Regions from separate parts of the Rhizobium fabae genome, predicted to be linked through region 4. Evidence: predicted binding sites of a transcription regulator. Region 4 holds the regulator's gene; each other region holds the start of a gene.
What was found. The regulator PhoB, encoded in region 4, activates phosphate uptake and scavenging genes when phosphate is short. The targets are predictions, from matches to a motif close to TGTCATNNANCTGTCAT.
Positions count from the first base shown of each region.

Region 1: the regulator PhoB is predicted to act here: its motif matches at 2,189-2,205, upstream of EFB14_RS06955 (acid phosphatase).
Region 2: the regulator PhoB is predicted to act here: its motif matches at 2,382-2,398, upstream of EFB14_RS16310 (YdcH family protein).
Region 3: the regulator PhoB is predicted to act here: its motif matches at 2,206-2,222, upstream of EFB14_RS17960 (DUF2794 domain-containing protein).

Region 1 is NZ_ML133647.1:225,788-232,909, forward strand. It holds gene EFB14_RS06945 (hypothetical protein) at 251-712, shown strand; gene EFB14_RS06950 (cytochrome-c peroxidase) at 847-2,136, opposite strand; gene EFB14_RS06955 (acid phosphatase) at 2,335-3,879, shown strand; gene EFB14_RS06960 (IclR family transcriptional regulator) at 3,932-4,690, opposite strand; gene EFB14_RS06965 (3-oxoacid CoA-transferase subunit A) at 4,847-5,554, shown strand; gene EFB14_RS06970 (CoA transferase subunit B) at 5,551-6,240, shown strand; gene pcaF (3-oxoadipyl-CoA thiolase) at 6,250-7,122, shown strand, end outside.
Region 2 is NZ_ML133651.1:148,484-155,605, reverse strand. It holds gene EFB14_RS16335 (tetratricopeptide repeat protein) at 1-85, opposite strand, end outside; gene ykgO (type B 50S ribosomal protein L36) at 197-322, opposite strand; gene EFB14_RS16325 (5-(carboxyamino)imidazole ribonucleotide synthase) at 487-1,563, opposite strand; gene purE (5-(carboxyamino)imidazole ribonucleotide mutase) at 1,560-2,054, opposite strand; gene EFB14_RS16315 (YdcH family protein) at 2,072-2,275, opposite strand; gene EFB14_RS16310 (YdcH family protein) at 2,504-2,677, shown strand; gene EFB14_RS16305 (ArsR/SmtB family transcription factor) at 2,881-3,141, opposite strand; gene EFB14_RS16300 (sulfite exporter TauE/SafE family protein) at 3,250-4,014, opposite strand; gene EFB14_RS16295 (thiamine phosphate synthase) at 4,122-4,775, shown strand; gene EFB14_RS16290 (tetratricopeptide repeat protein) at 4,786-5,868, shown strand; gene EFB14_RS16285 (chemotaxis protein) at 5,921-7,122, opposite strand, start outside.
Region 3 is NZ_ML133652.1:136,887-144,008, reverse strand. It holds gene EFB14_RS17975 (ABC transporter permease) at 1-196, shown strand, start outside; gene EFB14_RS17970 (Bax inhibitor-1/YccA family protein) at 378-1,106, shown strand; gene EFB14_RS17965 (GNAT family N-acetyltransferase) at 1,218-1,775, shown strand; gene EFB14_RS17960 (DUF2794 domain-containing protein) at 1,782-2,183, opposite strand; gene EFB14_RS17955 (DUF1223 domain-containing protein) at 2,568-3,308, opposite strand; gene acnA (aconitate hydratase AcnA) at 3,541-6,231, opposite strand; gene ccmA (heme ABC exporter ATP-binding protein CcmA) at 6,494-7,122, shown strand, end outside.
Region 4 is NZ_ML133649.1:178,272-185,393, forward strand. It holds gene apaG (Co2+/Mg2+ efflux protein ApaG) at 156-548, shown strand; gene EFB14_RS12105 (Hsp33 family molecular chaperone) at 649-1,650, opposite strand; gene argF (ornithine carbamoyltransferase) at 1,742-2,656, opposite strand; gene EFB14_RS12115 (aspartate aminotransferase family protein) at 2,699-3,898, opposite strand; gene EFB14_RS12120 (GcrA family cell cycle regulator) at 4,323-4,856, shown strand; gene phoB (phosphate regulon transcriptional regulator PhoB) at 4,927-5,610, opposite strand; gene phoU (phosphate signaling complex protein PhoU) at 5,746-6,459, opposite strand; gene pstB (phosphate ABC transporter ATP-binding protein PstB) at 6,504-7,122, opposite strand, start outside.

The DNA.
Region 1 (7,122 bases), on a different contig from region 4:
ATATAACGGTCGCAGGAGCTTCGCTGCATAAGTTGTAATGGGTCTGCTAGTGGTTGATTTTGAAAAAATTCTTTGCCGGAACACCTAGAGCGGTATCTAGGAGAAACTACGAATGGTTGGTCTGACAGCTCAAATTCACGTGCCATCCAGGTAGCGTGTTTTGCGGATCAGCCTGCACAGGAAATTACCACATACGTCACCTTTGGGCTGAGCGAGTCTGTGCTAACAATGAAGGGTGGGCGAACGATCAATGATCGGATATCCGGATGAAATAGACTGTATCTGGGTTGGCAGTGACAGCAACGGATTTGTTGCTGCTTTTGTAACTGCGGGATTTGGCTGCATTCCTTGGGGAGCCCTAAAGGATGCCGTCTTGCCAATAGAAAATATAGAACTGTCGTTAGCTGAACTCCCCTCTATTTCTGACGCGAACCTTCTAATCTCCTATCCCCGTCCGGATGATTTTATCGCGCTCGCACAGAAGGGCCTCTTCGTTTACGACTGGCCTGATGTTCATAGAGTTGAACGTGACTATACGAGGAAATATGAAAAGGTGGCCGCGCCCACCAACCCTGTTCTAATGCAAAAGTTGCCGCCCTTACTTCGGGCCTCAGCTGCAGGGATTAAGTTTAACCTATTATTCTCACAAGAGAATTTCGTTAGGGTGGAAGACCATTTCCAACCGTGGGAAATTGAGGCTCCATCACTATAGGTTAAATGACTCATCACGTGATGCGCGGTTGAGATCAGCCAAGGAAGCCGTCGCGGTGGCTTCCTACAGACGACGCTATGACTGCTGAGCGTAGCAAGGGATCGTTGTAAATTTCGGCCCATTCGGCGATTGCGTCAGTGCCCGCTCGCCTCCAGCAGCAGGTCGGCATCCGTCAGCGTCCCGAGGAAAGCTACGATGTCGTCGATTTCGGGATCGGTGAGGGCGGATGCATCGCCGGGCTTCCTGCCGAAGGGCGGATCCTGGTTGAGATTGTCCCAATAGGCTTGCGGCAGGTCGTCATATTTGCGGACCTTGCCGTCTGAATTTTTCGGATACCAGCGGCCGGGATCGCTGTCGCGTGTCGCGTAGAACGAGACGACGTCGCGCAGCGAGTGGAAATAGCCGTTGTGGAAGAAACTCTTCTTCAGCGCGACATTGCGCAGCGTCGGCGTGCGGAACAGGCCGCAATAGTCGCTGTGTCCGGCGAGATCAGTCCGCTGAGGGCCGCAGAGGCCGAGATCATGATAGCCGGGGTCGGTGTTGGCCGGTATCGCCATGTTGCGTGGTGCGGCGAGCCCGAGAAAACCGAAATCGGAAAATTGCGGCGGTTCTCCGTCATTGGCGGGTTCGCTCAGGTGACAGCTCGAACAGTTTCCCTTGGCGGGATCCTCGAACAATTGCCGTCCGTGCAATTCCCGAGCGGTCAGCGTCGCCTTGCCGACGAGGAAGGCGTCGTAGCGGCTGGAATAGGGATAGAAATCGGGACCACTCTGTTCGAAGGTACCGAGCGCCTCGACGGCGGCGTCGAAGGCCTCCTGCGGATTGTCGAACACGGTTGCGCCGAAGGCCGCCTCGATATCCCGAGCGTAGGGAGCCCTGCGCAATTTCGCTGCGACCTCCGCGGCATCCTTGTTGCCCATCTCGAAAGGCGAGAGCAGCGGGAGCTTTGCCTGATCGGCGCCGTGATCGACCCGGCCGTCCCAGGTCAGGCCGCCCGTCGGACCGTTGTCGACGCTCTCGTCACCCTCGTCCTCGGAATCATAATAATGCTCGGTGAAGGATGGCACCGCCTGCAGATAGCGCAGCGTCGGAACGGCGCGCAGACCAGGCCGGTCCATGTGTTCGCCGCCCACTTCGACCGGCTTGGCCGATGCCGGGCCGAAGGCATGACTGGGATCATGGCAGGAGGCGCAGGCCTGGAGTCCCGAGGCCGACAGCGAGGGATCGAAGAAGATCTTGCGGCCGAGCGCGGTCAGCGTTTCTGCCCGAGCGAAGGCGTCAGTGCGCGACATCGGCCCGGGATGCACGCCGGCAGCGGCCGCCGCGCTGCTATGCCGCAGGGGAAGAATGGCCAGGCAGAGCGCCGCCGTGGCCGTGCCGATCCCCAGACCGGACCGCGCAAGCCAGAATATCTTTGTCGTCATAATAAGGATTCCAATAGCTTAGCAATGCTTTGCGCCATGATCGAACCTCGATGCAACAAATTGATGACGGCTATTCCGCTGCCGTCTCGCGGCAACTGCGATGTCACAAAGTTGATAGACGGCGGGAATAGCGTCGGCTCGCCCCCGAGCGTTCCCCGCTCCCTCTAGCCAACGCCCCCAGCCATGAGGTTACTAGCCGTGAAAAGATTGAAACTCCTCAACTCCATCTGCCTCGCCGGATCGGCCATCGTGCCGCTCGCCATGGCGACGGCTGCCCATGCGGCGCCCGCCGGTTACGACAAGATCGACAATATCGTCGTCATCTATGCCGAAAACCGCAGTTTCGATAATCTCTACGGCGGTTTCCCCGGCGCCAACGGCCTCGCCAATGTCAGCGCCGAGCAGGCCCGCCAGCTCGACCGGAACGGCCAGCCGCTCTCCGAACTGCCGCCGGCCTGGGGCGGCCTGACCGCCAAGGGCGTGACGCCTGCCGTCACCGAGGCGCAATCGGCCCATCTTGCCAACGCCGCCTTCGCGATCGATGATCCGAAGGGCTTTGCGCAGGCGCCTTCGGTCATCACCCGCGACCTCTGGCATCGTTTCTACCAGGAGCAGATGCAGATCGACGGCGGCAGGAACGACAAGTTCGTCGCCTGGGCCGATTCCGGCAGCCTCGTCATGGGCCATTACGACGGCTCCATCCTGCCGATGTGGCAGGTCGCGAAGAAGTACGTCCTTGCCGACAACTTCTTCCAGGGCGCCTTCGGCGGCTCGTTCCTCAATCACTTCGCGCTGGTCTGCGCCTGCGCGCCCTATTATCCCGATGCCGACAAGAGCCCGGCCAAGCCTGTGATCGCCAAGGTCGATGCGGATGGCACGTCGCTTGTTGTGGCGGAGAACGCACCGAAGTCGGCGCTGGAAGGAGCACCGAAATTCGTCTCCGACGGCACGCTGACGCCCGACTTCTACGCCGTCAACACCATGCAGCCGCCCTACGAGCCGAGCGCCAACCCGCCGGCCAAGGACGGCGATCCGGCCTATGCCGATCCCGCTGCCGCAACGACGCTGCCGCCGCAGCATGCCGTCACGATCGGCGACCTCTTGTCGCTGAAGGGTGTCAGCTGGGCGTGGTACGGCGGCGCCTGGCAGGCGGCGCTCGACGGCAAGAATGCCACGCCGGTGCCGAACTTCCAGTTCCACCACCAGCCGTTCAACTATTTCGCCAATTTCGCACCCGGCACGCCTGCGCGCGCCGAACATCTCAGGGATGGCGGCCTTGCCGGCGAAGCTTTCCTGAGGGACATCGACGACGGTAAGCTGCCGGCCGTTTCCTTCTACAAGCCGCAGGGCAATCTCAACGAGCACGGCGGTTACGCCGATATTTCGAGCGGCGACCAGCATCTTACCGATATCGTCTCCCACCTCGAAAAGAGCCCGCAATGGGGCCATATGCTCGTCATCGTCACCTATGACGAGAATGGTGGCTTCTGGGATCACGTCGCGCCGCCGAAGGCCGACCGCTGGGGCCCGGGCAACCGCATTCCGGCCTTCATCATCTCGCCCTTCGCCAAGGGCGGCGCGATCGATCATACCCAATACGACACGACCTCGATCATCCGCCTGATCACCGCGCGCTATGATCTGCCTGTTTTGCCCGGTATCGTCGCCCGCGACGAGGCGCTGCGCAACAACGGCCAGCCGCCGATGGGCGACCTGACGGCCTCGCTCGACCTGACTCACTGACGATTGGGAGCACTCCTGTCACTGACCGGAGTGCTCCATCTTGAGTCCGTCGTCACCGGCGCAGCAGCGGCCGCAATGCGGCTTGCGTTTCCTTCAGCAGCGGCAGGTACCGCTCCTTCATCTCCGCGGCCGGGACGAGGGCGGCCGGCGCGCCGATATTGATCGCCGCGACCGTTTCGCCGCGGTCGTTATCGACAGGCACGGCGATGGAGCAGAGGCCGATCTCCAGCTCCTGGTCGATGACGGCATAACCTTCGGCGCGGACGCGGCGGAATTCGGCGATCAGCTCGTCCGGGTCGGTCCTTGTCTTCGGGGTGTTTTGTTTCAGCTCGCTGCGGGCGAGGATGGCGCGCGCTTCGTTCTCGGCGAGAGCCGCAAGCAGCACGCGGCCCATCGAGGCGCAGTAGGCGGGCAGGCGGCTGCCGGGGGTAAGATTGATCGACATGACGCGGCGCTGCGAAGCGCGGGCGATATAGACGATTTCGGTGCCGTCGAGCACTGAGGCCGAGGCGCTCTGGCCGGCTTTCTCCGAGAGAAGATCGAGATGCGGCTGCAGTAGCGCCGGCAGCGGCGTGGCGGCGAGATAGGCATGGCCAAGCCGCAGGATCTTCGGCGTCAGCGTAAAGAACTTGCCATCGTAATCGGCATAACCGAGTTCTGCGAGCGTCAGCAGCGAGCGGCGCACGGTGGCGCGGTCGAGCTCGGTCAGCTTCGAGGCCTCGGCGATGGAAAGCCGCTGCCGCGTTTCGCCGAAAGCTTCGATGACTTTCAGGCCGCGGGCGAAGCCGCTGACGAAATCCGTTTCGCGCATGGTCCGATCTCCACTCTGTCCTGGCCATTTTGTGCGATATGTGAACAAATGTCAAATACCGCACAAAATTCTTGCCGCATAGCCCGCCGCGGCTTATGTCTGACCCCGAGGAAGGGATGAGCAGTTCCCCACGATATAGCCAAGGAGAGATCCCGCATGGACAAGACAGTCGGGAGCACGGCGGAGGCCGTCTCTGAGATCGGTGATGGCGCGACGGTCATGATCGGTGGTTTTGGTGGGTCGGGCGCGCCGATCGAGTTGATCCATGCCCTGATCGACAAAGGCCCCAGGAACCTCACGGTCATCAACAACAATGCCGGCAACGGGCGCATCGGCATCGCCGCAATGATCGATGCCGGCATGGTTCGGAAGATGATCTGCTCGTTCCCGCGATCGTCGGATCCACGCGCGTTCACGGATAAATATCTGGCAGGCGAAATCGAACTCGAACTGGTGCCGCAGGGAACGCTTGCCGAGCGCATCCGCGCCGGCGGGGCCGGCATTCCGGCTTTCTACACGCCCACGGCCTATGGCACCGAACTTGCGGAAGGCAAGGTCATCGCCGAATTCGATGGCCGCCATTACGTGCAGGAGCGCTGGCTGAAGGCCGACTTCGCGATCGTGAAGGCTGAGATCGGTGATGTCCACGGCAACCTCACCTACAACAAGGCTGGCCGAAACTTCAATCCGCTGATGTGCATGGCGGCAGCCAAGACGATCGCCCAGGTCTCATCGATCGTGCCGGCCGGCGGCATCGATCCCGAGGACGTGGTGACGCCTGGTATTTTCGTCGACCATGTCGTCGCCGTCCCCGATCCCCAGCAGGAAGAAGAGCTCATTCGAGCCGGAGTGGCCTACGTATGACCATCGATATCAGGGAAGACATCAAGCTTTCCAACGCGCAGATCGCCTGGCGCGCCGCGCAGGACATCGCCGACGGCGCCTATGTCAATCTCGGCATCGGCTTTCCCGAAATGGTCGCCCGCTACCAGCCGCCCGGTCGCGAAGCGATCTTCCACACGGAAAACGGCATCCTGAATTTCGGCGAGCCGCCAGCTGAAGGCGAAGAAGACTGGAACCTGATCAATGCCGGCAAGAAGGCGGTGACGCTGAAGCCGGGTGCTGCCTTCTTCCACCACGCCGACAGCTTCGCCATGGTGCGCGGCGGCCATCTCGACGTTGCGATCCTCGGCGCCTATCAGGTCGCAGAGAATGGCGACCTCGCCAACTGGCGGGTGGGCAGCAAAGGTGTGCCGGCCGTCGGCGGCGCCATGGACCTCGTGCACGGCGCCAAGCAGGTCTGCGTCATCACCGAGCATGTCACCAAAACAGGCGAACCGAAGCTGGTGGAGAAATGCACCTTTCCGCTGACCGGCGTCGCCTGCATCACCCGCGTCTATACGAGCCATGCCGTCATCGACATCGTCGATGGACACTTCGTCCTGCGGGAGAAGTTGGCCGCGATGTCGCTGCAGGAATTGCAGGCCATGACCGGCGCACCGCTCCATGTGGAGGGGCCGGTTGCCGATCTCGTGGTCCCCAAACTCTGAGGAAAAGCCATGACCGAAGCCTTTATCTGCGACTATATCAGGACGCCGATCGGCCGCTTCGCCGGCTCGCTCTCCCAGGTGCGCGCCGATGATCTCGGCGCAATCCCGCTGAAGGCGCTGATGCAAAGAAACGGTACCGTCGATTGGGAAGCTGTCGATGACGTGATCTTCGGCTGCGCCAACCAGGCGGGCGAGGACAACCGCAATGTTGCGCGTATGTCGGCCCTATTGGCCGGCCTGCCGATCACGGTTCCGGGCACGACGATCAACCGGCTCTGCGGCTCCGGAATGGATGCGGTCATCACCGCGGCGCGCGCCATCCGCTCCGGCGAGGCCGAGTTGATGGTCGCGGGCGGCGTCGAGAGCATGTCGCGCGCGCCCTTCGTCATGCCGAAGGCCGAGACGGCCTTTTCGCGCGCGGCCGAAATTCACGACACGACGATCGGCTGGCGCTTCGTCAACCCGCTGATGAAGAAGCAATATGGCGTCGATTCCATGCCGGAGACCGGCGAGAACGTTGCCGAGGATTATCATGTCAATCGCGAGGATCAGGATACCTTCGCGGTGCGAAGCCAGGCGAAGGCGGCGGCCGCCCAGGCGAACGGACGGCTGGCGAAGGAGATCACCCCTGTCACCATCCCGCAGCGCAAGGGCGATCCTGTCGTGGTCGAGAAGGACGAGCATCCGCGCGCGACGACGATCGAGGCGCTGGCGAAACTCGCAACGCCTTTCAAAAAGGAGGGCGGCACGGTGACGGCAGGCAATGCCTCCGGCGTCAATGACGGGGCGGCGGCACTGATCGTCGCTTCCGAAGCAGCCGCGAGGAAATACGGCCTGACGCCGATTGCCCGCGTTCTCGGCGGCGCGGCTGCAGCCGTTCCG
Region 2 (7,122 bases), on a different contig from region 4:
CAGCGGCCGGAACGGCGGAGGTGAGCAGGATCAGAGCGAGCGGCAGTGCCGCTGACGTCAAAGCAAAAATGCGCATGGCGGACATATTAGCCCGCCAGTGCCGAAGATCAAACGAATTTGACGTGATCACCGCAGCGACCCACCGGATATGGTTGCATGCGCAGCTTGCGCGGCAAGGCAATCCGGATACGCGAAATCAGCCCTGACGAGCCTTGTAGCGCGGGTTCAGCTTGTTGATGATGTAGATGCGGCCCTTGCGGCGAACCAGACGGTTGTCACGGTGACGAGCCTTGAGCGACTTGAGCGAATTCTTGATCTTCATTTTTCTGATCCGCGATCTCTATGGGGGAATTCACATTCGCCCGTATCTTTAACAATCAAAAGCGCGCCGTCGGGGCGCGCTCTTAGGTGGGGGAGCAGATACCCCGTCACCTCCATCATGTCAACCGCATGAAGGTGTTTTTCCCGGGGCTTGGCCGCGTTTTCTCACGGTGAAATCGGCGATTTCGGCGTCAAAGTGGTGACATGGCCCATCTTGCGGCCGGGGCGCCATTCGCTCTTGCCGTAGAGATGAACCAGCGTGTCGGCGCGTCGCAGCCAGTCGGGAACGGCAAGGATGTCGTCGCCGATCAGGTTCTGCATGACGCAGTCGGAGTGGCGCTCGGCATTGCCGAGCGGCAGGCCGGCGACGGCCCGGATATGCTGTTCGAACTGGCTGACGACGCAGGCGGCTTCCGTCCAGTGGCCGGAATTGTGCACGCGCGGAGCCATCTCGTTGGCGATGAGGCTGCCATCAGCGAGCACGAAGAATTCGATGCCGATGACGCCGACATAGTTCAACGCGGCGAGGATCTTTTCGGCCGATCGGCGCGCGGCGCCGGCCGTCGCCGCGGGGATCGCGGCTGGAACCGTCGAGGTGTGGAGGATGCCGTCGCGATGGACATTCTCGGCAGGATCGAAACAGACGACGGCACCGTCGGTGGCGCGCGCGGCGATGATCGAGATTTCGCGTTCGAAGGCGACGAAGCTTTCAAGGATGAGCGGCACGGCGCCGAGCGCAGCATAGGCGCCGTCAGGACTGTCGGCTGCCGATCGGAAAACCTTCTGTCCCTTGCCGTCATAGCCGAGGCGGCGGGTCTTCAGCACGCCCTGACCGCCGAAATCCTGAAGTGCGGCTTCGAGATCGGCCTGGCTGTCGACCGCATGGAAGCGGGCTGTTGATATGCCGCAGCCATTGAGGAAGCGTTTTTCGACGAGCCGGTCCTGGGCGGCCTCCAGCGCCTTCGCAGGCGGATAGACGGGGACGCGCGCGGCGAGCGTCTCGGCGGCCGAGACGGGCACATTCTCGAATTCGTAGGTGACGAGATCGCAGGCGGTCGCGAGTTCGGCCAGCGCCGCCGGATCGTCATAGGCGGCGACGATCTGCCGGTTGGCGAGCTGGGCGGCGGGGCAGTCGGCCTGCGGCTCGAGGATGATCGTGCGGAAATTCAATCTGGCGGCGGCAATGGCCAGCATGCGGCCGAGCTGGCCGCCGCCGATAATGCCGATCGTTGCTGCTGTCATAGGTCGTCCATCGGGTATTCGGCGACGCTGGCACTCTGGCGCTCGCGCCATTCATCGAGCCGGTCGGCGATTTCCTCGTCGGAAAGGGCGAGCACGGCGGCGGCGAGAAGGGCGGCGTTTACCGCGCCCGCCTTGCCGATGGCGAGCGTTCCCACAGGAATGCCTGCCGGCATCTGCACGATGGAAAGCAGGCTGTCCTGGCCGGACAGGGCTTTCGACTGGACCGGCACGCCGAACACCGGCAGCGGCGTCAGCGCGGCGGTCATTCCAGGCAGGTGGGCAGCGCCGCCGGCGCCGGCGATGATGACCTTGAAGCCCTCCGCGCGTGCGCCCTTGGCGAAATTGACCAGCCGGTCGACTGTGCGGTGCGCCGAGATGATGCGCGCGTCATAGGGAATTTCCAGCGCCTCCAGCGTGTCGGCGGCGTTCTTCATGGTCTCCCAGTCGGACTGGCTGCCCATGATGATGGCGACGGGTGGTCTGTCTGTCATCGTTGCTGCGGTCCCTCTCAGGCGATGATGTCAGGGATGATCTGATCTTCCAGCTTGGAGAGCTTGTCCTTGATGACGAGCTTCTTCTTCTTCATGCGCTGGATCCGCAGAGCATCGCATCCCATCTGGATCATGGCATTGATCGCGGCGTCGAAATCCTCGTGCTCCTGGCGCAGACGCGCCACCATGAGCCTGACATCCGCCTGTTCCTGATCGGCCATATGCATTCCCCGTTATCGTCCTCGGATCTTGTCCGATCTGCCGATGATTTCCGCAAGCTCCTATCACCAAATACAGGTAACGGCTAGTTAGTCTTGATCATGAATTTGCCATCTAGTCTTCATCTTTTGGCCTTCGACAAGCCTTCAAAAATGTGTCACAGTCCGCCGGTTGACACCTTGTTCCCCGACGACGATGGCCGGGGAAGGGTAAGAGGAAGGAAGGGTCAAATGACAGTTCAAGCTCATCTTGAATCACTCCAGAAAAAGCATGTAGCACTCGAGGAGGAGTTGCACGCGCTCAGAACAGCTCCCTCAATCTCCGATACTGAAATTGCCGAATGCAAGCGCCGCAAGTTGCGCATCAAGGACGAGATCCAGCGTCTCAAGTCATCCGTCCACTGATCTTCCCAAGGGTCGCCGGCCGATCATCTTGCGTTAGAAGAGGTAAATCCATCCATTCCGCCGAGAATTAGCAAGAACCGGTGATCTACACCAGATATGCGCCAGTCCGATGCATGCGGCATCGCGGCTGGCGTTTTTGCAGCATCACTCTTCAAAAATATCATATGATCCGCATCGCTTCCCACGGTCTTAGGGAAGATGCATCAGGCCCAGAATTGATCCAGCCATAGATTGAGCTTGTCGAAGCCGCGGTTGTTGACCGTGTAGATGCGCCTCGTGCCTTCCGAGGTCACCGAGACGAGGTTGCTGTCGAGCAGCGCCTTCAGGTGTTGCGACACAGCCGGACGGCTGATGGGCAGGCCTTCGGCGAGTTCGTTGACCGTCCTTGGAGCGCGACGCAATTCCTCCAGCAGAAACCGCCGGTTCGGGTCGGAAATCGCAGAGAAGGGGTCCGTGGTCGACATGGCGGGAACGCTACGTCAAACCGGCCGTTCCAGCAAGGAAATTGTGCATTGCAGCGTATTGCTGCAATGTCCTTTGCGCGCCTGAAAAGACGCGGCACTGCAGGGCTTCTACCAGCCAAGGCCTTCGCGCACGATCAGGAAAGCGGCGATCAAGGCCATCGCATACATGAAGGGATAGAATATTTCCGGCTTCATGCGGCGCACGCACCAGGCGCCGGCGATGGTCGCGAGCGGGGCGAAGGGCAGGAGCGTCGCCGACGTCGCAAGATTCTGCGTGTCGAGCTGGCCGAGCGCGAAATAAGGGATAAGCTTGATGGCGTTGAGGATCGCGAAGAAGCGCGCGCTGGTGCCGGTATATTCGCGCGGCTGCAGTTTGAGCGGCAGGGCATAGATCTGGAACGGGGCACCACCGGCATGGGCGACGAAGCTGCCATAGCCTGAGAACGTGCCCCAGAGGCTGGCGGCCACCGGCCGCTGGCCGCGCGGCGGGATTACCTTTCCCGCGCCGGGACCGAAATTGTTCCAGAAATAGCGCAGGCAGAAGAGGATGGTCACCGCGCCGATGACGATGCGCAGCATATTGCCCGGAACGAGCGCCGAGGTCGCCCAGCCGAGCCCGATGCCGAAGATCGCGCCCGGCAGCATGATCTTCAGCGTCGCCCAGTCGCCATGCTTGCGCCAGATGACGAGCGAGATCATGTCCATGAAAACCAGGATCGGCAACAGGATAGCCGCCGCTTCGACCGGCGAGACGACAAGGGCGAGGAAGGGCAGGCCGATCAGCGACAAAGCGTCGCCCATGCCGCCTTTCGCAAGGCCCACCAGCAGAACGGCAGGCACGGCAGCGTAATAGAATGATAAGTCCTGCGGCATGCTTTCGACGTCCTCCTCTTGCAAGCCTCCTCTAACGGAACTACTCACACAAAACGAGTGCGGATCCGCCATTTCGCGGGGGAATTCGCAGGAAACGGAAAGACCCCATGACCGAACCGGAAAACCGCTGCCGCCTTGTGCTCATCGTACCCGATATCGCCGATGCCGATGAGCGGGCAAAGATCGTCGCCGACGCACTGAAGGGCGGCGACGTCGCCTCCGTGATCGTGCCGCAATACGGGCTCGACGACGGCGCCTTCCAGAAACATGCCGAGAAGCTGGTGCCGCTGATCCAGGATGCCGGAGCGGCGGCACTGATTGCCGGCGACAGCCGAGTAGCGGGCCGGGCGAAGGCCGATGGCCTGCACCTTTCCGGCAATGCGGAGGCGCTTTCGGAAGCGATCGAGAAACACGCGCCGAAGCTGATCGTCGGCGGCGGCAACGCCGCTGACCGGCATCATGCGCTGGAGATCGGCGAAGCCCGGCCGGACTATATCTTCTTCGGCAAGCTCGACGGCGATATCAAGCCGGAGGCTCATCCGAAGAACCTTGCGCTCGGCGAATGGTGGGCCTCGATGATCGAGATCCCGTGCATTGTCATGGGCGGCACCGATCCGTCGTCGGCGCTTGCCGTCGCGGAGACCGGGGCGGAGTTCGTGGCGCTGCGGCTGGCAGTCTTCGGCGAGCCCGGCCGGGCGCCCGCCGTCGTTGCCGAAATCAACGCGATGCTTGACGAAAAAGCGCCACGGTTTGAGGATTGAAATCGCGCTCATGCCGATCCCGCCCGCCCGTCTTTTGAAATATTTCCTCGCCAGCATGGCGGTCCTGACTGTGGCCGGTCCGGAGACCGTCCTGGCACAGGCGCCCGACAGCGTCATCAGCCAGCCGGGTACGGCGCCGGCTTCCACCTTCCGGACCGACCGGCCGACCGGTCCGGGTGTTAAACCCTCCGACGGTGTCGGCGTGTTCGACCGCATGGGAGCGAAGCTACCGGATCTGCCGCCGGAGAAGGATTACAAGGGGCCGATCGACGAAGCTTACGGCGCCTACCAGCGCGGCTATTATCTGACCGCCATGGACAAGGCGCTGCCGCGCGCCCAGCTCGGCGATCCCGCAGCGCAGACGCTGATCGGCGAAATCCTATCGCAGGGACTGGGGGTCAAGAAGGACGTGAAGAACGCCGCCTTCTGGTACGGCAAGGCTGCCGATGGCGGCGATGCGGCGGCAATGTTCAAATATGCGCTGATGCTGATGGAGGGCGAGGGCGTCCAGCGTGACAAGGTCAAGGCCGACGACTACATGCGCAAGGCGGCCGAAGCCGGCAATTCGTCGGCGGAATTCAACTGGGCGCAGATTCTCGTTGCCGACAATCCCGGCGAGAAGGGCCTGAAGCTTGCGCTGCCCTTCTACGAGAAATCGGCCGAGCAGGGTGTTGCCGACTCGCAGTATGCCGTGGCGCAGATCTATGCGTCACTGAAGGACCTGCCGGAGGAAAAGAAGCAGCTTGCCCGCGAGTGGATGGTGCGCGCCGCGCGCGCCGGTTTCGATACCGCCCAGCTCGATCTCGGCATCTGGCTCGTCAACGGCGTCGGCGGGCCGAAGGATTACGTCAAGGGTTTCGAGTGGCTGAAACTTGCCGCCAACGGCGGCAATGTCGTCGCGCAGAACAAGCTCGCCCATCTCTACATCAATGCCATCGGCACGCCGCCGAACCCGATCGAGGCGGCGAAATGGTATGTGCTGTCGCGCCGTGCCGGGCTTGCCGATCCGTCGCTCGAGGATTTCTATCTCGGCATCGAAGACAATCAGCAGAAGGCTGCGATCGACGCCGCCAACAAGTTCCGGCGGCGATAGGCCGTGGCTCGCCTACGGGCTTGAGGCTGCCCGACGCTCGCGCCGCCGCGCATCAGAAAAGCGCGTCGGCGAAAAGATCCTCGTCGTTTTCGGCTTTCGGCGTTTCGGCGGGAGGAGCTGTGCTCCCCTCGCTCGCCGGGATGATATCGCGATGGGTATTGCGCTCCTGGACCATCGTGTAGAGTTTGAAGATCTTGCGGTCGAGCGGTGCGATCGTCTCCGTGAGATCGGAGATGTCGGCAACCTCGGCTCCGGCAACGCCGTCGAGCACATCGGCGCAGCGGGCGAGCACGTCGCCGAGATCATGCTGGAAATCGAGCTTGCCGATCAACAGGTTGATCTTGGTGGCGACCTCGCGGCCATTTTCGGCAAGCACCTTGAGTTCGTTTTCCATCACGTTGGCGGCTAAGCGAATGTTGCCGACGGCCGATGTCAGGCTCTCTCCCAGGCCGCCAGCTCCGGCATCGGTTGCCGGGGCGACACGGCCGGCTGCGGCTTCGAGCGTAGGCAGGCCGTTGACGATCGCGTCGGCGGAATCGTCGAGCTTGCCGGCGAATATGCGCAACTCGGCGGTGACGACGTTGATCGACTTGCCTTCCTCGCCCAAACGGCTGCAGCGCAGGTTGGTATTCAAGGCCATGTAATGGATGTCGGTCTTGACGGCGCGGATGTTGCCGATCGCCTCGAAGAGCTTGGCGGCCGTGCCGATCGTCGACTGGCTCACCTGGTCGGCCTGTCGGCTTGCCGTATCGACCTGCTTGACGATTTCGTGGGCGGCCGAAACGCTGGATTCCAGCGCGCGCATGAAGTTGCCGCCGGCCTCGCCGTTCTCGCCGCTCATCTGATCGCGCAGCTTGAGGATATCTCTCGTGTCGTGGTCGAAACTTGCGATCGTCTTGACGACGCTCTCCGAATCCCGCTGGAAATCGGCGCACATCTCGCTCATCTGCGCCGCGGTCAGATGATGAATGACGTTCTGGAGGCGCTGGCGCGCGCCCGCGTCGAGCCGGGCGCCATCCTCGCCCGCAAGGAAATCTTCGAGCAACGAAAAGGTGGCCTGCACATGCTCGATGCGCTGGCGGGTGATATCGCCGATCTGCAGGGCGGACAATGTCGAGGCGACCTTGCCCTGGACGCCGCGGGCAATCGCACCGACCTCGCGGGCGATGACGCCCAGATCCTTGCGGTGCCCGGCGATCTTTGCAGCATCATCGCGGAGCGCTGCCGCAACGGCCGGGACGGTATCGGCATATC
Region 3 (7,122 bases), on a different contig from region 4:
GATCTTCGCGTTGATCGCCGGCGCCATTGCCGCCTGGTTCATCGTCGCCCGCATCATGCACCTGCCATCCGCCTTCCTGCCTGATGTGGCGGGACTGACGCTCGTGACCGCACTCGTGCTCACCGTGGGCATCGGTCTCATCGGTACCTGGCGCATCCTGGGGCATAAGGCGGCACCCGTGCTGCGGGAGCTCTGAGGGGATAGCAAAGCTCCCAAACCCTTCACCTTACGGCGATTTAACCGACCGCGCCTTTGCAAGCCTCTTGTTTGCAATCGGCGAAAGCCTCATATTGTCGACAGGCATGCTGGAGCTCCGCAGCGGCGCCCGGGTCGAAAACCCGACACCGTATATCCATCGGAGCTTGTAAGAGGAAACTATGGCTGATCTTCGTAACTATCAAAGCCGCGCACAGACCGGCGAGATGATTGATCAAGGCCTGCGCGCATATATGCTCAAGGTCTACAACCTGATGGCGCTGGGTCTGGCGATCACTGGTGTGGCCGCGTACATCGGATTCAATTTGGCCGTCCAGGACAACCAGCTTACCCAGTTTGGCGAGCTGCTGTTCCGGTCGCCTCTGCGCTGGGTCGTGATCCTTGCGCCTCTTGCGGTCGTCTTCTTCCTGAGCTTCCGCATTAATCGCATGAGCGTGGCATCCGCACAGGCCACTTTCTGGGCTTACGCCGCGCTGGTTGGTCTCTCCCTGTCGTCGATCTTTCTGGTCTATACGCAGTCGAGCATCACCCAGACCTTCTTCGTAACCGCCGCCTCTTTCGGCGCGCTGTCGCTCTACGGTTACAGCACGAAGCGTGACCTGTCGGCGATGGGCTCGTTCCTGATCATGGGTCTGTTCGGCGTGATCATCGCTTCGCTTGTCAACATCTTCCTGGCTTCGTCAGCCCTCCAGTTCGCGATCTCGGTGATCGGCGTGCTGATCTTCGCAGGCCTCACCGCCTACGATACGCAGCGAATCAAGGAATTGTATTTCGACGGTGACGCTTCTGAAGTCGCCGGCCGCAAGGCGATCATGGGTGCTCTGACGCTCTATCTCGACTTCATCAACCTCTTCATGTTCCTGCTGCAGTTCATGGGCAACCGTAAATAAGCAGGGCAGACTGAGATCGAAAAGGCGGCTTCGGCCGCCTTTTTTGTTGCGCCGATTTCCCGGGAATGATTTTAGGAAGATCTTGCTCTCCCGATGGACCCAGTCGCCGAAATGTCCTTCCTTCTGCGTGATGCCTCGCAAGCCGATATCCCCGCCATTGCCGAGATCTATCGCGATTCCGTCCTGAACGGCGTTGCAAGCTATGAGATCGTCCCGCCCTCCGAGGCCGAGATGATGCAGCGCTTTGCGGCGATCGTCAGCCAGCAGTATCCCTATATTGCCGCAACCGATGCGGATGGAACCCTGCTCGGCTACGCCTACGCCTCGGCCTTTCGCACCCGTCCTGCCTATCGCTGGATGGTCGAGGATTCGATTTATCTGGCGCCTGAAGCGCGCGGACACGGCATCGGCAAAGTGCTGCTCGCCGAACTGATCGATCGTTGCACTGCCCTTGGTTTTCGTCAGATGGTGGCCGTCGTCGGCGGCGCAAGCCCCGCCTCGATCGCGCTTCATCTCAAGGCAGGCTTTTTGGAGGTCGGCCTGATGAAAGGCACCGGCTACAAGCAGGGCCGCTGGCTCGACACGATGCTCATGCAGCGCACCCTCGGCGAGGGCATGGCGACGGATCCCGATCCGTCCAGCTATCCCGGCACGCTGTTTGCCGGTTGAGACAGCTTATTTGTCCACGAGCTTGAGGACCTTGTCGAAAACCTTGAGGACCTGGTTCAGCTCGTGTCCACGCTTGAGGATCACGCCGTTGACGTTGATGACGGAATAGGCGCCCTGCTTGGCGGCGAGCTTCGGGTTCTTCTCGATGCGAAAGAGCGGCATTTCGCCGGAGCGCTTGAAGACGGAAAACACCGCCTTGTCCTTCAGGTGATCGATGGCGTAGTCGCGCCACTCGCCCTCACCGACCATGCGGCCGTAGATCCAGAGGATCGCGTCCAGCTCGCGCCGGTGGAAGGTCACCGGAACCGAGTCCTTGCTTTGTCTGTATTCCTTGAGATCGACGACGACTGAGGAACTATTGTCGACGGAGCGGCTTTCGCCGTGTCGCAAATCCGGCTGATCTGTCATCAGTCTCCCAGGGCCTCCGCTTGTGACAGGAGAGTGACAGTTTGCCCGAGCCGCCGCAAATTGCAAGAGCGCCGCCCGTCACATTCAGCCGCACCACAGCGCCGTCTCTTCAGAGGCGCAGGAACACCGTAGCCCTTTCAATCCTCGCATCGTGTCTTCCGAAAGTCGGCGCCGACTTTCGGAAGCTACGATGCGCTAGACAGAGTCGACCTTTCTGTGTGGTGCCGCATTTCAGTCAAAACAGCGCCTCATTTGCAGGAGAATTATGCATCCCGGTTTGGCGCCAGCGCGCCAAAGGGCCCGGCGGAGCGTATCGACCTTAACCCCAGCCCCGAATACGCTCGGCCGGGCCGCCCGGTACTTCATCCGTAACAGGATGAAATCTCATATATTTTTTCCCGCCATCACCACGGTTGCGCCGAGGATCGCCGCCGGATCACCATCCGCGGTCGCCGACTGCAGCAGGATTGCGCAGCCCTCGAGCTGCGGCCGCTGCAAAACGCTCGCCGGCAGCGTCAGGCTGGTCGCCTTGCCATCCCACATGCCGACGGTTTCGACATTGGTGACGCTGTGGAGATAAGAGAGCTTCTTGCCGCTGTTCTCGCCCTTTTCGACGTCGATGGTCTTTTCCTTGTCGAAATAGACCATCACGACATTGGCCTTGCCCTGCCCCGCGCCGATCTTGATCTCAAGCTCGTCGCCGCGCATCGATGCGCTGATGGGAATGGTCAACCCATTGCCTTCGCTGCTGTAGGTGTCGATCCTGCTATTGATCCCGTTGAGATCGGAGCCTGCCAGATGGCCGCGTCCGTTGACGATCGCCTGCGGCGTGTAAACATTGCTGCGGCCCATCGTCCTGGCATAGCCGTACTGCCGCTCGGTATTTTCCTTGGAGCTCAGCGTATCGGCCCAGCCGAGATAATTCCAGTAATCGACGTGATAGGCGAGCGCGATGACATCGCCCTGGCTCACCAGCTTGCGGAAGGCGGCATCAGCGGGAGGACAGGAAGAGCAGCCTTGCGCCGTGAAGAGTTCGACGACGCCTTTCGGCGTGCCGTCTTCGGCCTGCAAGGGGCCTGCGAGAACAATGCCGGCGATCAACGGAATCAGAAAACGGGGGGACATTCAGCTGCACCTCTTTTCAGCGCCGACAGCGTGTTTGAACCGGAGGCTCTGAGATATGCACGTACGAATAATCCTTCCGGGTCCAAACGAAAAGTCACGAACGGGTGAGACTTAGCTCGGCCGGAACCTACATAAAACAAATCATCGTGAACCCGATCGAATACCGTCGCCGCAAAGAAAAGCCGCCGGAAACTGCTCTCCGGCGGCCATTATCAGTCACGTTTCTTAAGAATCAGGCAGCGAGATCGCGCAGAACCGTCTGCAGGATGCCGCCATTGTTGAGGTAGACCACCTCATCGAGCGTATCGACGCGCGACAGCAGTGGAACTTCCTTCACGGAGCCGTCGCCATAAGTGATCTTGGCGATCTTCCTCTCGCGCGGCTTGATCTTTTCCAGGCCCTCGATGGTGACGAGTTCATCGCCCTTGAGGCCGAGGCTCTGCCAGGTCGTGCCCTCTTCGAAGACGAAGGGGATGATGCCCATGCCGACCAGGTTCGATCGATGGATACGCTCGAAGGACTGGGCGATGACAGCCTTGACGCCGAGCAGGTTCGTGCCTTTGGCAGCCCAGTCGCGCGAAGAGCCGTTGCCGTATTCGACACCGGCGAAGATGACGAGCGGCACGCCTTCCTGCTTGTACTGCATGGCGGCGTCGTAGATCGAGGTCTCTTCCTTCGACGGGTAGTGGATGGTGTATCCGCCTTCCTTGCCGTTCGGACCGAGCATGTGGTTGCGGATACGGATGTTGGCGAAGGTGCCGCGCATCATCACTTCATGGTTGCCGCGGCGTGTGCCGTACTGGTTGAAGTCGGCAACGGCAACGTCGTGACCAATCAGATAGGCGCCGGCCGGCGAAGCAGCCTTGATCGAACCGGCCGGGGAAATGTGGTCGGTGGTGATCTTGTCGCCGAACAGGCCGAGGACGCGGGCGCCCTTGATATCGGAGACGCCGGTGCCTTTCTTGCCCATGCCGACGAAGTACGGCGGGTTCTGGACGTAGGTCGAATTGTCGTCCCAGGCATAGGTCTGGCCCGGCGGAACCTGCACGGCCTGCCAGTTCTCGTCACCCTTGAAGACATCGGCATACTTGGATTCGTAAAGCTCGCGGGTGACGTATTTCAGGATGAATTCCTGAACTTCCTTCGAGGTCGGCCAGATATCCTTGAGATAGACCGGGTTGCCGCTCTGGTCCTCGCCGATCGGCTCCTTGGTGAGATCCTTCTGCACCGTGCCGGCCAGCGCATAAGCGACGACGAGCGGCGGGGAGGCCAGGTAGTTTGCCTGAACGTCAGGCGAGATACGTCCTTCGAAGTTGCGGTTGCCGGAGAGAACGCCGGATACGATGAGCCCCTTGTCGTTGATCGTCTTCGAGATCGGCGCCGGCAGCGGGCCGGAATTGCCGATGCAGGTGGTGCAGCCGAAGCCGACCAGGTTGAAGCCGAGCTTGTCGAGGTCGGCCTGCAGGCCTGATTTGGCAAGATATTCGCCAACCACCTGCGATCCCGGAGCAAGCGAGGTCTTGACCCACGGCTTGGTCTTCAGGCCCTTGGCGACGGCGTTGCGGGCGAGAAGGCCGGCAGCGATTAGCACTGACGGATTGGAGGTGTTGGTGCACGACGTGATGGCGGCAATCGCGACGTCACCATGGCCGAGATCGAAATCCGTGCCTTCGACCGCATAGCGGTTGGCAAGCTGGCCGGGCTTCTTGTAGTCGGCATCCATCGAGCCGGCGAAACCGGACGCGATGTTCTCGAGCGCGATGCGGCCTTCCGGGCGCTTCGGGCCAGCCATCGACGGCACGACATCGCCGAGGTCGAGTTCCAGTGTGTCCGTAAAGACGAGGTCGGAACCGTCGCCTTCGCGCCACATGCCCTGTGCCTTCGAATAGGCTTCGACGAGGGCGATCCGGTCATGCGTGCGGCCGGACATGGTGAGGTAGTTGATGGTTTCGCCATCGACCGGGAAGAAGCCGCAAGTCGCGCCGTATTCCGGGCCCATGTTGCCGATCGTCGCGCGGTCGGCGAGCGGCATATTGTCCATGCCGGGACCGAAGAATTCGACGAACTTGGAAACGACGCCCTTCTTGCGCAGCATCTGCACGACGGTCAGAACGAGGTCGGTCGCGGTGACGCCTTCCTTCAGCTTGCCGGTCAGCTTGAAGCCGATGACTTCAGGCAGGAGCATCGAGACCGGCTGACCGAGCATGGCGGCCTCAGCTTCGATACCGCCCACGCCCCAGCCGAGAACGCCGAGACCGTTGATCATCGTCGTGTGGCTGTCGGTGCCGACACAGGTATCCGGATAGGCGACCGTTTCGCCGTCCTCTTCCTTGGTCCAGACGGTCTGGCCGAGATATTCGAGATTGACCTGATGACAGATGCCGGTGCCCGGAGGAACGACACGGAAATTCTTGAAGGCCTGCTGGCCCCACTTCAGGAAGCGGTAACGCTCGCCGTTGCGCTGATATTCCAGCTCGACATTCCTGGCAAAAGCCTGCGGCGTTCCGAATTCGTCGACGATGACGGAATGGTCGATGACGAGATCGACGGGAACGAGCGGATTGATCTTCTCGGGATCGCCGCCGAGCGACACCATCGCGTCGCGCATCGCGGCAAGATCGACGACGGCGGGAACGCCGGTGAAGTCCTGCATCAGCACGCGCGCCGGGCGATAGGCGATTTCGTTTTCGACTGCGCCCTTATTGTTCAGCCATTCGGCGACAGCCAGGATGTGCTCCCTGGTGACCGACTGGCCGTCTTCGAAGCGCAGCAGGTTTTCGAGCAGCACCTTCATCGAATAGGGAAGCTTCGACACGCCGGCCAGACCGTTTGCCTCAGCCTTGGGCAGGCTGTAATAGACATAGTCCTTCCCGTTCACGGAAAGCGTGGAACGACAATTGAAACTGTCAAGAGATTTAGACACGAGAGACCCCGTTTCTGATAGCCAACACAGTCGTGCGAACGCCTATGCACTTAATGCACATCAGGATGCGGGTACGGCCATTTCCGCTGTCCGCACGTGGAGGAGACGCTCCAAGTTCGGCGCAAGGATGAAATTCACGCCGACCGCTGGCGTGGTTGCAGGTCTTATAGATAATTTCCTAAAAACTTGCCATACCCGAGCACGGTCAAAATCGGACATTTTTTGCCCCCTCCGAAAGCCGAAACGAAGAAAGAGCCGAAGCATGCATCTCACCGCCGAAAATCTGGCTGCAAGGCGCGGTGAGGATCTCATTTTCGTTAACATTTCCTTTCACTTGGCAGCCGGTGAGGCCCTTGTCCTCACGGGAAGAAATGGATCGGGAAAGTCCACTTTGCTGCGTGTCGTCGCGGGCCTCCTGAGGCCGGAAAAAGGTACTGTCATTTTCCGCGACGAAGGGAGCCCGCAAGGCCGGCATCCCGGCGAGGCCAGCCACTACCTTGGCCATCGAAACGCGATGAAGAATGAACTTACGGTTGTAGAGAATCTGGGTTTTTGGCAGTCCTTCCTCGGCAACCCGGACGCTGCCGGTCTTTCTGTCGAGGACGCAGCCGAAGCTGTCGGCCTCTCGGGAATTACCCACCTTCCCTTCGGCTATCTCTCCGCCGGCCAGCAACGCCGGATAGCCTTCGCCAAACTGCTAGTCGCCCACCGCCCCGTCTGGATCCTCGACGAACCGACCGCCGCACTCGATGCCAGCGCCGACCGGCTGCTGGCCCAATTGATCGAAGCGCATCTGACAAAGGGCGGCATCGTGCTGGCGGCGACGCACCAGCCGCTGGGGCTGCAGAATGCGCGGGAATTGAAGATGACGGGCTTTGCCGGCGTGGATCA
Region 4 (7,122 bases):
GCCGGCGTTCCGAAGCAGAATTAACACTGACAATTAGGCTTAACGATCGAAAACCCTTCGATCATGACTGTTTCATCAATGATCAACGTTCCGTTCCTTGACGGACAGGGCCTCTTATAAGATACGGGTAACATATCTTGACTAAGGTGCAAGGCATGTATCGCGCCCTCACAAGAGATATCGAAGTTGTAGTCGAACCGTTCTATCTGGAGGAGCAATCCGATCCGGAAGACGACCGCTATGTCTGGGGTTACCGGATTGTCATCAGCAACAATTCCGGCATAGCCGTTCGCCTGGTCAACCGCTACTGGAATATCACCGACCAGAACGGACAGGTGGACGAGGTGACCGGTCCCGGTGTCGTCGGCGAACAGCCACGGCTTAGCCCGGGCGACACCTACGAATATTCCTCCGGGTGCCCGCTCGATACGCCCTCCGGGCTGATGTTCGGCCATTACCAGATGGAAACGGACGAAGGCGAGCTGTTCGATGTCGACATACCCGCCTTCTCGCTGGATTCACCGGGGCTGCTGCGCGTCCTCAACTAAAGCGCGTCGCGATCTTTCAGATTCGCTCCTCGCGCTTTAGGTCTTTGTTTTTACGCATGTCGTTATCGCAAAACCGCCGCACACTTTTGCGCGACATGCTCTAGGCTTTTTGCTCGACCGGCTGAAGCTCGGCCGGATCGAAGCGATAGGTGGTCGAGCAGAATTCGCAGGTAACAGCGATCTCGCCATTTTCCTGGCTGGCTTCGATTTCCTCGGCGCTGAAACCCTTCAGCACGTTGCCGATCTTTTCACGCGAGCAGCTGCAGCGGTCGAAGACCGCGCGCGGTTCGTAGACGCGGACACCGCGCTCATGGAACAGACGGAACAGCAGCCGCTCCGTGCCAACAAGCGGATCGGTGAGTTCATCGGCGTCGATGGTTTCGACCAGCGAACGGGCTTCGACCCAGGCATCGTCCTCGCCATGCGGGCGGTTGCCGGTGTCGCCGTCGCCGCCGTGGAGATCCGGCTGGCGCATGCGCTCCGGCGCCTCCGGCAGGAACTGAGCGACAAGGCCGCCTGCCCGCCAGCGATGGCGGGGCTTGCCGGCATCGTCGCGATCGAAGAGTTCGGCGGCTGCAAGACGCACACGCGTCGGGATCTGCTCCGACTGGCGGAAATAGACGCCGGCGATGTCCTCGAGCGAGGTGCCGTCGAGCGCGACGATGCCCTGATAGGGCTGGCTGAACTTGCCCTGATCGATGGTGAAGGCGAGCACGCCCTTGCCGAGCAATTGCTCCGGCTCGGTCTCGCCTGCTGCAACCGCCTTGGCGAGCAGCGCCTGATCGAAACGCGCATAGGCGCGGACGTTTTCCGGCGTCGAGAAATCGGCAACGAGAAGATCGACCGGACCATCGCCCTTTGTCTGCACCGTAAACTTGCCGTCGAACTTCAACGAGGTGCCAAGCAGCACCGTCAGCACGACGACTTCGGCAAGCAGCCGGGCAACGGGCGCGGGATAATGATGGCGCTCGAGGATCGCATCGAGCATCGGGCCGAGTTGGACGGCGCGGCCGCGCACATCCAGACCCTCCACCTGAAAGGGGACGACATGATCATCGCCGGCGAAATCGAACTGGCCGAGGGCGGCTGCAGCTTCTGCCATGGCTTTCACTCCTAGTTTTCAGAGCGATGGGCCAGCGTGCCCGCCGCTCGCGCGGTCGCGAGTTTTTGACTCGGCGACACCAGATTATGGTTCAGATCGCGCCCAGGCACCAAGCAAGAATCGACTTCTGCGCATGAAGACGGTTTTCCGCTTCATCGAAGACCACGGATTGCGGGCCGTCGATCACTTCATCCGTCACTTCCTCACCGCGATGAGCGGGCAGGCAATGCATGAACAATGCATCATTGCCGGCCTTCGCCATCAAGGCCGCATTGACCTGATAAGGCTGGAAGACATTGTGACCCCGGGCCCGATGTTCCTGATTCATGGAGACCCAGGTATCGGTCACCACGCAATCGACGCCGGCGACCGCACGGTCGGCATCATGGCAGAGCATGATTTCGGCGCCCTCATTGCGGGCCCAGTTCAGATAGTGATCCTTGGGCTCGGAACCAAGAGGCACCGCCATGTTCATGCGATAGCCGAAGCGGGCAGCGCCCTCGACCAGCGAATGCAGCACGTTGTTGCCGTCGCCGGTCCAGGCGATGGTCTTGCCCTTGATCGGGCCGCGATGCTCCTCGAAGGTCATGATATCGGCCATGATCTGGCAGGGATGGGTGTCATCCGTCAGCGCATTGATCACAGGTACGGTCGCATGCTCGGCAAGCTCCAGCAGCCGCGAATGCTCGGTCGTGCGGATCATGATCGCATCGACATAGCGCGAGAGCACCTTGGCGGTGTCGCCGATCGTCTCGGCGCGGCCGAGCTGCATCTCGGTGCCGGAGAGGAACAGCGTTTCGCCGCCGAGCTGGCGCATGCCGACATCGAAGGAAACGCGGGTGCGCGTCGACGGCTTCTCGAAGATCATCGCCAGCATCTTGCCGGCGAGCGGCTTGTCGCCCGTGCCGGCCTTGAAGGCCTGCTTGCGGGCGAGCGCATCGTTCATGATGGTTCTGAGATCGGCTGATGTGACCGCCGAAAGGTCGAGGAAATGTTTAGGAGCCATATCGTGTTCTTACCTGTCGTGCGCCCGTAGGCGGCAATCCGTTCAAGCCGTCTTCTTGACCTTGGAGGCGCGAATGCTCTCGGCGGCGCGCTCGATGCGGACGAGGCCCTCGCGGGCCTCCTCGGCGGTGACGACGAGCGGGGGGAGAAGGCGGATGACGTTATCCCCGGCGGGCACGCCGAGCAGATGGGCGGCGCGGATCGCCTGCAGCAGTTCGGCGGAAGGAATAGCAGCCTTGATGCCGAGCAGAAGCCCCTCGCCTCTGATATCCTCGATCACGTCGGGATAACGATCCTTCAACGAGGCGAGACCCTGGCGGAAGACCAGCGCGACGTCACACACCTGCTGGAGGAAGCCTTCGGCGAGGATGATGTCGAGCACGGCACTGCCGACGGCCATGGCGAGCGGATTGCCGCCATAAGTCGAACCATGCGTGCCGGCCTTCATGCCGGAGGCGGCCTCGGCGGTGGCAAGGCAGGCGCCGAGCGGGAAACCGCCGCCGATGCCCTTGGCGACAGCCATGATATCGGGGGTGATACCCGACCATTCATGGGCGAAGAGCTTGCCGGTACGGCCAACGCCGGTCTGAACCTCGTCGAGGATCAGCAGCAGGCCCTTCTCGTCACAGATTTGGCGAAGCGCCTTCATGAATTCGGTGGTGGCGGGACGGACGCCGCCCTCGCCCTGCACCGGCTCGATGAGAATTGCGGCCGTGGCATCGGTGACCGCGGCGCGGACAGCTTCGATGTCGCCGAACGGCACCTGGTCGAAGCCCGGCGCCTTGGGGCCGAAGCCTTCGAGATATTTTTCCTGGCCGCCGGCAGCGATCGTCGCCAGCGTCCGCCCGTGGAAGGCGCCTTCAAAGGTGATGATATGGAAACGCTCGGGATGGCCCTTGGAATACTGGTAGCGACGCGCCGTCTTGATCGCGCATTCCAGCGCTTCCGCGCCCGAGTTGGTAAAGAACACCTTGTCTGCGAAGGTAGCATCCGTCAGGCGCTTTGCCAGGCGCTCCTGGCCGGGAATTTCATAAATGTTCGAGAGGTGCCAGACCTTGTCGGCCTGCTCCTTCAGCGCATTGACCACATGCGGGTTGCTATGGCCGACTGAGGTGACGGCAACGCCGGCGCCGAAATCGAGATATCGCTCGCCGCTTTCGGTGATCAGCCACACGCCCTCGCCTCGCTCGAACCGCAGCGGGGCACGAGAATAGGTGTCATAAAGCGGCGCGGCTTCAGCCATAGCGCGATCTCCCGTCAATGTTATCAAGGCGCTGGACTCCGGCTAAGGAAACCAGGTCCGAAAAATCAAAAATGCCGCCTTGCGGCGGCGAGTGGCACTATTTCCTTTTCGCGCTGCAATGTCAACAAAACTGCGCCCTTAGCGTATGCAGCAAGCTTGTACAGCGGCATTTTCGACCTTCAACAGGCATTATTGCAGAAATGACACGCAGGGGCAGCAAGTTGGGGAAAACTCCGAATTCGATTCATCCGGATTCATGCGACTCTTGTCACGGAGTCAGCCTCACACTAGGTTAAAGTTCAATTACTAGACTGCATGCGGCGGAACTAGTCACCAAAATTGATCAGGCGTTTCTTGTTTCGGAGACTTCCGGGACAACGGTGAGGGATTCTGCCATCACCAACGCAAAAGGTGGAGACAGGGCATGAACTGGACAGACGAGCGGGTCGAGAAACTCAAGAAGCTTTGGGCCGAAGGACTGAGCGCCAGCCAGATCGCTGCGCAGCTCGGCGGGGTCAGCAGAAACGCGGTCATCGGCAAGGTGCACAGGCTCAGCCTTCCCGGCCGCGCCAAGGCCGGCGGCACGGCCACCACGGCGCGAACGCCCAAGCGCGCGACATCGGCGCCGCGCGCACCGAACTATGCCTCGCGCATCGCTACCCGCACCGTTACCCGCCAGCAGGGCGCAACGATGCTGAAGGAAGAGATCGAGATCGAAACGATCGAGGAAATGGAATACGTGCCGGCCGGCAACGTGGTCGTGCCGATTTCCCGCCGCCTCGGCCTGACGGAACTCACCGAACGCACCTGCAAGTGGCCGGTCGGCGATCCGCTGAAGGACGACTTCCACTTCTGCGGCTGCGAATCCCCGGACAATTCGCCCTATTGCGGCTATCACCAGAAGCTGGCCTACCAGCCGGTCAATGAGCGCCGCAGGGCGGCCGCGCGCATCAGCTAAGCGAGCGAACATTGTCACATGAGAAACGGGCCAAGCGGCCCGTTTTTTTATGCGATTGGAATGGAAGCCGTCAGGCTTCCATCGAATAACCGGCGCCGCGGACGGTGCGGATGACGTCCTGCATGTTGGAAAAGTTCAGCGCCTTGCGCAAGCGGCCGACATGGACATCAACGGTGCGCTCGTCGACGTAGATATCGTGACCCCAGACGCCGTCCAGAAGCTGCGAGCGGGAGAAAACCCGGCCCGGCGACGACATCAGGAATTCCAGCAGGCGGAATTCCGTGGGGCCGAGGCGGACTTCGCGGCTCTTGCGATGGACGCGATGGGTTTCGCGGTCGAGTTCGATATCGCCGCATTTCAGCACCGTGGACAGAACTTCCGGACGGGCGCGGCGCAGCATCGCCTTGACGCGGGCGACGAGCTCGGGCGTCGAGAAGGGCTTGACGACGTAATCGTCGGCACCCGTCGAAAGCCCGCGCACGCGCTCGCTCTCTTCGCCGCGCGCCGTCAGCATGATGATCGGCAGGCGCTCGGTTTCCGGCCGCATGCGCAGGCGCCGGCAGAGCTCGATGCCGGAGACGCCGGGCAGCATCCAATCGAGGATGAGAAGATCGGGCGTGCGCTCCTGAAGCCTGATTTCGGCCTCGTCGCCACGAAGGATGGTATCGACCTCGAAGCCTTCTGCTTCGAGATTGTAGCGAAGAAGCACGCTGAGGGCTTCCTCGTCTTCAACAACTGCAACTCTCGGGATCATGCGTGTTGGTCTCCTCGCGCACGATCCTTAAACCGGGGGTGATTTAAGCACGGGATCTTGCGCAAAATCAGAAAGTGGCTGCGACCTCTTTGCGCGCCCGGATGGGCGCGCACGCAATCGGCAGGTCCGGAACCGTTATTCCGTCACAGCGCCAACGGTGTTGGCGCTGTCGTCCTTTGGACGATCGCCTTCCGGCTGCGCACCTGTCGCCATGTAGAAGATCGTCTCGGCGATGTTGGTGGCGTGGTCGCCAATGCGCTCGATGTTTTTGGCACAGAAGAGGAGATGCGTGCAGCTCGTAATGTTGCGCGGATCTTCCATCATGTAGGTCAGGAGTTCGCGGAACAGCGAGGTGTACATCGCGTCGATCTCGTTGTCGCGTTCGCGGATCGCGTTCGCCTTGTCGGCGGAGCGATTGGTGTAGACATCGAGCACTTCCTTGAGCTGGACGAGCGCCAGTTCGGAGAGATGCTCGAGACCGCGGGCGAGCTTGCGGGGAACGCCGGTGCTCTGCACGGCGATGACGCGCTTGGCGGTGTTCTTGCCGAGATCGCCGACACGTTCGAGATCGGCGGCGATCCGGATCGAACCCATGATTTCACGCAGGTCCGAGGCCATCGGCTGACGGCGGGCGATGGTGACGATCGCCTTGTCGCCGATTTCGCGTTCGGCGTGATCGAGGATCACATCGTCGGAGATGACCTTCTGCGCCAGCGCGGTATCGCCGTTGACCAGCGCCCGGACGGATTCGCTGACCATCTGCTCGGCCAGGCCGCCCATCTCGGAAATCCGCCTGGACAGGAACTTCAGATCATCATCATAGGCAGAAAAAATATGTGTCGATGCCATGGGGCTTTATCCTCGAATAACGGGAAGGCTTGCTGTCGCCAAAATCAGCCGAAGCGACCCATGATGTAGTCCTGGGTGCGCGGATCGTCGGGATTGGTGAACATCTTGTCGGTGTCGTTCTCCTCGACGAGGTTGCCGAGGTGGAACATGGCGGTGCGCTGCGAGACACGCGCGGCCTGCTGCATGGAGTGGGTGACGATGACGATCGTGTAGTTCTCGCGCAGTTCGTGGATCAGTTCCTCAACCTTGGCGGTGGCGATCGGGTCGAGCGCCGAGCAGGGCTCGTCCATCAGGATGACTTCGGGGCTGACAGCGACGGCGCGGGCAATGCAGAGGCGCTGCTGCTGACCGCCGGAGAGGCCGGTGCCGGATTCGTGCACGCGGTCCTTGACTTCGTTCCAGAGGCCGGCACGCTGCAGGCTGGTCTCGACGATCTGGTCGAGATCGGCCTTCGACTTGGCAAGGCCGTGGATGCGCGGGCCGTAGGAGACGTTTTCATAGATCGTCTTCGGGAACGGGTTCGGCTTCTGGAAGACCATGCCGACGCGGGCGCGAAGTTCGACGACGTCGATATCGGGATCATAGATATCGTCGGTGTCGAGCGTGATCTTGCCGGTGACGCGGCAGCCGTCGATCGTATCGTTCATGCGGTTGAGGCTCCGC